2 regions of the Mesorhizobium sp. P2_E7 genome follow, and region 2 is predicted to be linked to the other one. Evidence: predicted binding sites of a transcription regulator. Region 2 holds the regulator's gene; the other holds the start of a gene.

Region 1 (4,212 bases), 250 kb from region 2:
GGCGCAGCACATAGCCGCGGCCTTCATTCGACGGGAGCACGCCGTCGGCGACCAGGAAGGAGGACGAGCGCAGGTGGTCGGCAATGACGCGGAAGGACGCTACCGTCTCCTTGTCTGGCCCCTGCCCGAGCGCGGATGACGCGGCATCGATCAGATGCCGGAACAGATCTGTTTCAAAGACGCTTTCCACGCCTTGCAGAATGGAGGCCATGCGCTCCAGGCCCATGCCGGTGTCGATCGACGGCCGCGGCAGGTCGATGCGTTCTTCCTTGGTGACCTGCTCATACTGCATGAACACCAGGTTCCAGAATTCGAGGAAGCGATCACCATCCTCTTCCGGGCTGCCGGGAGGGCCGCCCCAGATGTGCTCGCCGCGGTCGATGAAAATCTCCGAGCAAGGACCGCATGGCCCGGTGTCGCCCATCGCCCAGAAATTGTCGGACGTCGGGATGCGGATGATGCGGTCATCCGAGAAGCCGGCGATCTTCTTCCAAAAGCCGGCCGCCTCGTCATCGGTGTGATAGACGGTGACCAAGAGCTTGTCCTTGTTCAGCCCGAACTCCTTGGTGATCAGGTTCCAGGCAAGCTCGATGGCGCGCTCCTTGAAATAGTCGCCAAAGGAGAAGTTGCCGAGCATTTCGAAGAAGGTCAGATGGCGGGCGGTGTAGCCGACATTGTCGAGGTCGTTGTGCTTGCCGCCGGCGCGCACGCTCTTCTGCGCGGTCGTGGCGCGCGAATAGGGCCGCTTCTCCAGGCCGGTGAAGACGTTCTTGAACTGCACCATGCCGGCATTGGTGAACATCAATGTCGGGTCGTTACGCGGCACCAGCGGGCTTGAGGCGACGACCTCGTGGCCTTCCTTGCGGAAATAGTCGAGAAATGTCGACCGGATGTCGTTCACGCCACTCATGACTGCTGCCTTTTCGCGAAAACCGCCGGCACGGCCGGCGGAAACTGGTCTCTGCTTTTAGAAGATCGACTTGGCCTTTTAGCGGGCAGGCTTCACCCTGTCCAGAAACACGGAATTGGGCCAATCCTGCAGCTGCCAGGCCGGCTCCACGCCTGCCCAAAAACGAAAACCGCCGGCGCGAAGGCCGGCGGTTTGGAACGCGATACTAAGGAACTCTGTTACTTAAGCATCAGATAATGGACCGGATTTATGGCCGAACTCTGGCAGCTGCCTTACATGGCGCCGGATTCTTCCTCGAAGCCGTCGTCTTCGCCGCGCTCGGGGCCGCCATTCTCGAGGAACTTTTCTGCAATCAGCCCGGCATTCTGCCTGAGCGCCAGTTCGATCTCGCGCGCCGTGTCGGGATTGTCGCGCAGAAACAGTTTGGCGTTCTCGCGGCCCTGGCCGAGGCGCTGCGAATTATAGGAGAACCAGGCGCCTGACTTCTCGACCACGCCGGCCTTGACGCCGAGGTCGACCAATTCGCCAGTCTTGGACACGCCTTCGCCATACATGATGTCGAACTCGACCACCTTGAAGGGCGGCGCCAGCTTGTTCTTGACCACCTTGACGCGGGTCTGGTTGCCGACGACCTCGTCGCGGTCCTTGACCGAGCCGATGCGGCGGATGTCGAGACGCACCGAAGCGTAGAATTTCAGCGCGTTGCCGCCGGTGGTGGTTTCTGGCGAACCGAACATGACGCCGATCTTCATGCGGATCTGGTTGATGAAGATGACCATGGTGTTGGAGCGCGAGATCGAGGCGGTCAGCTTGCGCAGCGCCTGGCTCATCAGACGCGCCTGCAGGCCGGGGAGCGAATCGCCCATTTCGCCCTCGATTTCAGCGCGCGGCGTCAGTGCCGCAACCGAATCGACCACCAGCACGTCGATGGCGCCAGAACGCACCAGCGTGTCGCAGATCTCCAGCGCCTGCTCGCCGGTGTCGGGCTGCGAGATCAGCAGATTTTCGAGATCGACGCCGAGCTTGCGGGCATAGACCGGGTCGAGCGCGTGCTCGGCATCGACGAAGGCGCAGATGCCGCCCTTCTTCTGGGCTTCGGCAACCGTGTGCAGCGCCAGCGTCGTCTTGCCCGAGCTTTCCGGCCCATAGATCTCGACGATGCGGCCGCGCGGCAGGCCGCCGACGCCAAGCGCGATGTCGAGGCCAAGCGATCCGGTCGGCACGGTTTCGATCTCGACGACCTGCTCATTGGCACCCAGCCGCATGATCGAGCCCTTGCCGAAGGCGCGCTCGATTTGCGACAGCGCCGCGTCCAGAGCCTTTGATTTGTCCACCGCTTTGTCCTCTACAAGCCGCAAAGAATTCTGAGCCATGATACATCACCCCTTGGTCGTCAATGAAGGCCGGACAATCCGTAATCCCTGCCCAGTTTGTACCTTTTTTGTTCTCGTTTGGCAAGAGGGGTCAAATATCTGAAAAACAATCTTTATCCTGATTTGTTCTTTTTTTGTCTCGTGGTTTGGTTTTCGGATGTATCCCCTTCGAGCATGTAAATAAAATTCTACAATAGAATCAAAGCGGTGGCTTTTGCCGCCTGCCGTCTTGCAGCGGCACTGATTCGTTATCGGAAGGACTTCCCGATGACCGACCGTATTGAAGCTCCTGCTACCCGCACGGCTTCTGCGGCGGGAGGTTTACCTCCTGCCGATTGTACAGCCTCGGAGGCGACTATGGCTTGGCAGCGATCTTTGCAAGAGAGATCAGAAGGCCTTCCATCTTCGTCGCCAGCAATTCGATATTATGGTCGATTGCGGATAGCGATACGGCAATGTGCTCAAGCGCTTCGACCTGTCGCTCTTCCATGGAAAGTTTGAACCCGAGTTCAATAGTTGGCACGAACGGTCTAGTGACCCCTTTCGGCCCGGTTTCCTTCATTTGAATGGTCATAGATATCCTCCGGTAATTTAACCGCAGTACCCTACTCTGAGTCGCCACTTTCCCCGAACCGTGCTTTCATGCACCGGTGTTTGGAGGGGGAATATGGAAAAGAATTTTACTTTCCGGTTTTACGAACTGAGCAAGAATTCAAAAGCAACGCCGGATTTGCTTGATGTTATCCGAAAAATCTCACTGATCCCGAGTGCTAAGGGTCGCGAGAAGCAGTTGGCGCAAGATTTTGTCGTTCGCCTTGAAACGCTTGAGGACGACAGCGCTGACGCCATCGTCGGGGAGTTGACGCGGTGCCAAGGAACAAATCTTCCATCTGAGATTGATGGCGATAAGCGAAAGGCTCTGACGGCCAAATCACTCGGTCACGGGATTGTATTTCGGCTGAATCACAAAAAAGGCTTCTTGGGCATCCAATATGACCAGCGAATTCTGACGCCGGGACGTTTGCTGGAGTACGTCGCCTCTTTCAATGCCAACGCCATCTACTCGATTGCGCCGATAATCGACAAAAAGAAACTGGGATCGCTTCAACGCCGGCCAAACCCGCAAACTGGCGATACGGATAGCAAACCCTGAGAACATGGCGGAGTTAGAGGGCGCGGCCAACAAATCAGCCAGCGCTGGCATCAAGGCTATGGGTGAAGCGTACGGCGCCCCATCTATATACGTAGAGATATCAATGGGGCATCATGGCGGCTTCCTGTCTGCCGCCGTGAACGGGCTTGCAAAACAGCTTGCAGAGATGAACGTTCCTGGTTTCAGGTTGGACAAATTGCAGGCGACAACAGTCGTCAACGATGAATCGGAGCCCATCGATTTGATTGAGGAGCGCGTTGTGGCGAAGGACAGCCTTAACATTGACGACCGCGACCCCGAGAAAATCTATTCGGTGAAGAAGAAATATCTTGTCGATGAGATGAAGAAGTTAGTCGGATGAACTATTATGTCGAAAAGTACGGGCCGATAGCATCAGCGGCGGTTACGGGGTTATCCCTTTGGTATTTCAAAGGGAACCTCATGAACGCCTCTTCGACTGCCGAGGTTGATTTTGCAAACTTATACTCGTCCGTATTCGACTGGTCGTCGATACAGACGGGGTTTATTTTTGGAATATTCGGGTTCGTTGGTGGAAAATCGACTTCGTTTATATCGAAGATCCAAGACACCCAAGCCATGAAGCTATTTTTAGGGTACACTAAAGCGGCAATGTTTCTTGGCTTCCTTGTTACGTTTATATCGATCCCACTTATCGTTGCTGGGTTCAAGATGCATACGTCATCGCTTACGTTTCTAATATTTTGTGGTTGGTGCTCTATATCGATCTGGGCTTTTTTTGCGTTCGCCCGAGTGGC
Region 2 (4,212 bases):
GATTTCTCCTTCGACAGCTATTTCACCGGCATCGGCGGCAGCGGCTTCTTTCTCGGCAATCCCAAAACCATCGCCGCGCAGGGACCGCCGCCGCTGACCGCACGGCTCTCTTCGGCCATTGAGAATGCCCGCGAAAACATAGCCGACCACATCCGGAGCAAGATCGGTGGCGCCGAAGGCGAGATTGCCGCAGCGCTGATCGTCGGCGTGCGCGCCGGCATTCCGGACGAGGTCAACGAGGCGATGCGGCGCACCGGCATCTACCACATCATTTCCATTTCCGGCCTGCACATGGCGCTGGTTGCCGGCACCATCATGGGCTTGCTGCGCGGCGCCTTCGCGCTGTTTCCCGATTTCTCCTCGCGCCGGCCGGTCAAGAAATATGCAGCCGCCGCAGCGCTTGTCTCCATCGCCGCCTATCTCGTCATTTCAGGCATTGTGGTTGCCGCCGAGCGCAGCTTCATCATGCTGGCGGTGATGCTGATCGCCGTGCTGTTCGACCGGGCGGCGCTCACCATGCGCAACCTGGCGATCTCGGCGATCGCCGTCATCCTGGTGTCGCCGCATGAGGTCGTCGGCCCGAGTTTCCAGATGTCGTTTGCCGCCACCGCCGCCCTGGTCGGCGCCTATGCCGGCTGGGCCGACTACCGCGCCGACAGGGTGAGAACGCCGCCTGCGAGGCGCTCTTTCGTCAGCTTCCTGTCGCGAAAATTCCTGCTGGCCATGGGCGGCCTCGCCATGACCTCGATTATCGCTGGAAGTGCCACGGCGCTGTTTGCCATCTGGCATTTCCAGCGCGTGTCACCGCTCAGCCTGCTCGCCAATCTGGCCGTGATGCCGATTGTATCGTTAATCGTCATGCCCTTTGCCGTGCTCAGCGCGCTGGCGATGCCATTCGGCGCCGATGGGCCGTTCCTCTATGTGATGGGCAAGGGTCTGGCGGCCATGATCGCCATCTCCGCCTGGATTTCCGAACGTTCGCCGGTCGATGCCGTCGGGCTGATCCCTATCCGCTCGGTGCTGCTGGTGGCGGTCGCCCTCGTCATCGCCACCATGGCCACCACATGGCTTCGGCTGGCGGCCGTGCCTTTCGCGCTGGCTGGCCTGTTGACGGTGCCGCAGGTACGCACGCCCGATGTGCTCATCTCCGAGGATGCGCATCTGGTGGCCGTGCCGATCGGAGGCGGCGAGCTAGCCCTCAATCGCGAACGCTCCAACGAATTCACCACAGACAACTGGAAACGCGCGCTAAGGGCGGAAACCATTATCCCGCCTGAGATTTTCGAGGCAACGGATACGCGGTTCGATCTCGATCCGCTCGACCTGCCGCCCGGCTCGCCCTTCTACTGCACAGGTGATCTCTGCATTGCCCGGCACCCGGCCGGAGCCATCATCGCGCTGGCAAAAGACCGCAAGACAGCCCGACCGGCCTGCGCTTTCGCGAGCCTGATCGTCATCGACGATGCCACCGCCTACAATCCGTGTCGCGACCCGCTGGTGCTGGTCGTGACCAAGAAGCAGCTTGCCCGCGACGGCAGTGCCGCCGTCTTCTTCGATCCGCAATCGGCCGCGACAACGCCAACCATACGTTTCGCCGTCGACAAGCCCTATCGTCCCTGGCACGAGCAACGCCGCTTCTCACGCGAAGCACGCGGCCTGCCGCCCTACAAGGAGCGCGAAAAGTACAAAACTAAGCCGGCTCAGTAGCGCCGGATCAGCCCGACAAGCTTGCCCTGCACCTTGACCCTGTCTGGCCCGAAGATGCGGGTTTCATAGGCCGGGTTTGCGGCTTCCAGCGCGATCGAGGCGCCCTTGCGGCGAAAGCGTTTCAGCGTCGCTTCCTCTTCGTCGACCAGCGCCACGATGATCTCGCCGGGGCTGGCGGTGTCGGCATTGCGGATGATGACCGTGTCGCCGTCGAAAATGCCGGCCTCGATCATCGAGTCGCCCTTGACCTCGAGCGCGTAATGTTCGCCGCCCATGATCATGTCCGGCGGCACCGAGATCGAATGGGTTTGGTGCTGGATGGCGTCGATCGGCACACCGGCGGCGATGCGGCCCATCACCGGGATCGACACCGCCGAAACTGCGTCGTCATTGCCGGCCGACATCGAACGCGACGATGAGGCCGGCTTGATCTGACGGCCGAGACCGCTTTGCCCCACACCGCCCTGGCCAGAACCGCCTTGTCCGAGACTGCCCTGGATGACGCTTGGCGAGAACTTCTTCGCCGCATTGAGGCCGGGTGCGATCGAGTCGGGCAGCCGCAGCACTTCCAGCGCGCGCGCCCGGTTCGGCAGCCGGCGAATGAAACCGCGCTCCTCCAGCGCCGTGATCAGGCGGTGAATGCCGGACTTGGACGCAAGGTCGAGCGCCTCCTTCATCTCGTCGAAAGACGGCGGGATTCCGCTCTCCTTCAGGCGTTCATGGATGAACATCAGGAGTTCATGTTGTTTGCGCGTCAGCATCGCGGCCCCCACGGGTTCTGAAACCAGAATCAGAAAAAACAAACCCAGAACAAACACTATCTGTTCCAGTTGTGTTCCGCAACCTTTTAAAGTTTAATGAATGCGTTGACGTTTTGTTCAGCGTAACGTTCCGCGCCGCGATCGGCGCCCGCGCTCGTTTGCCGGCAACGGAGTGAAAACGCCGGTGGCCTGCGCCATCGGGTCAATTCATGCCTTGCCAGATCGCTGCCGCTTTTTCGGGCGGGGCTGCGCTGCATCCGTCGGCGCGCCCGGTTCACTCTGGGCATAGACCTGCAGCGTGTAGCCGATGTGAACGCTCATCAGCGTTTTTGCGCCCTCAGTGTCGCGGTCAAGGGCTGCTTCCATCAGTTCGGTGTGGTGTTCGATCGCCACGGCGTCGCGCAGCGCCTCCATGGCCTTCTGGTGTCCGTCCTCGCGGCCGGCGGCCGCGCGCAGCGTCGGCGCGAGGCCCAGAAAGCGGTGGTGGCGATGCAGTTGATCGGAGATCGTCGCGTTGAAACGCAGCAGCCAGCTGGATCTCGCGGCACTGAGCAGCGCCGCGTGGAAGGCATCATGTTTTTCGTACCACGCATCGACGGCCTCATCCGAGGGATCATCGAGAACGGACCCGCAGCGTGAGAGGCGGTAGTGGGCGGCAACGACCGTGTCTTCCCATTGATGGTCGCCCTTTTCGATCGATTCCACCAGCAAGGGCAGTTCGACCACCAGTCGCGCACGCGCCAGGTCTTCGAGCTCGGCTCGGGACACGGGAGCGACCGCAAACCCACGGTTGCTGATGGCGGTCACAAGCCGTTCGGCTTCCAGTCGTGACAGTGCCTCGCGCAGCGGCGTCCAGCCGATGCCATAGGTGCCGCGCAGCGTGCTCAGCTTCAACGGCGCGGCAGGCGCCAGCCGGGTCGCAAGAATATCGCGCCTGAGCAGCCGATAGGCCGTTTCCGTCTTCGAGGACTGCTCGTCGTCCAACATCGTAACCCATCAGTCAGATTGCTCGGCTGCTGATTATATATCAAAGCCTTTCATCACGCAAATTATATATAATGTTTGACAGGTCCAGGAGGACCCCTCAAGATCGCCGGCATGTTTAGGGCGGACAGGCTCCGCCGAATGCTGTTGTTCAGGGAGGAGCGCCGGATCATGAGCATGACACCCGATCTCGCTGCAATCGAAGCGATGGATGCCGCCGATCCGCTGCGTTCCATGCGTGAACGCTTTGTCTTGCCGCAGGGCGTGATCTATCTCGACGGCAATTCGCTGGGTGCCGCGTCGCCGGCCGTCTTCAGCGAATTGCAGCAGGCCGCCATGCAGGAATGGGCGCAGGATCTCATTCGCGCCTGGAACACTGCCGGCTGGTTCAACATGCCGGTGGAGCTCGGCGATCAGCTCGGACGACTGATCGGCGCGGCTGAGGGGCAGACGGTGGTCTGCGACACGACCTCGATCAACATCTACAAGCTGCTGCACGCGGCACTCGGCATGCGGCCGGACCGCTCGGTCATCGTTGCCGAGGGCGACAGTTTCCCGACCGACCTCTATATGGCCGAAGGCGTCGCTTCGACCCGGCCGGGAACGCGGCTGCGGCTGGAGGGCGTCGACGCGCCTGCAATCGAGGATCTGATCGACGACAGCGTCGCCGTCATCCTGGTCAACCACGTCAACTACAAATCCGGCCAGTTGCGCGACATGGCGGCGCTGACGCGCAAGGCGCATGACGCCGGCGCGCTGA

The links. Region 2 encodes LexA, which represses DNA repair genes until DNA is damaged. Its sites were predicted from a motif close to TGTTCNNNNTGTGTTCNG; they were not measured.
Region 1: recA (recombinase RecA) is a predicted target of LexA. The motif match lies at 2,342-2,359, and genes of this name have one in related genera.

The regions. Positions count from the first base shown of each region.
Region 1 covers NZ_JBFUER010000001.1:906,384-910,595, reverse strand. The annotation lists gene alaS (alanine--tRNA ligase) at 1-910, opposite strand, end outside; gene recA (recombinase RecA) at 1,183-2,283, opposite strand; gene AC1DYC_RS04580 (hypothetical protein) at 2,639-2,857, opposite strand; gene AC1DYC_RS04575 (hypothetical protein) at 2,951-3,436, shown strand; gene AC1DYC_RS04570 (hypothetical protein) at 3,441-3,797, shown strand.
Region 2 covers NZ_JBFUER010000001.1:1,155,319-1,159,530, forward strand. The annotation lists gene AC1DYC_RS05840 (ComEC/Rec2 family competence protein) at 1-1,707, shown strand, start outside; gene lexA (transcriptional repressor LexA) at 1,701-2,468, opposite strand; gene AC1DYC_RS05850 (GntR family transcriptional regulator) at 2,676-3,455, opposite strand; gene kynU (kynureninase) at 3,624-4,212, shown strand, end outside.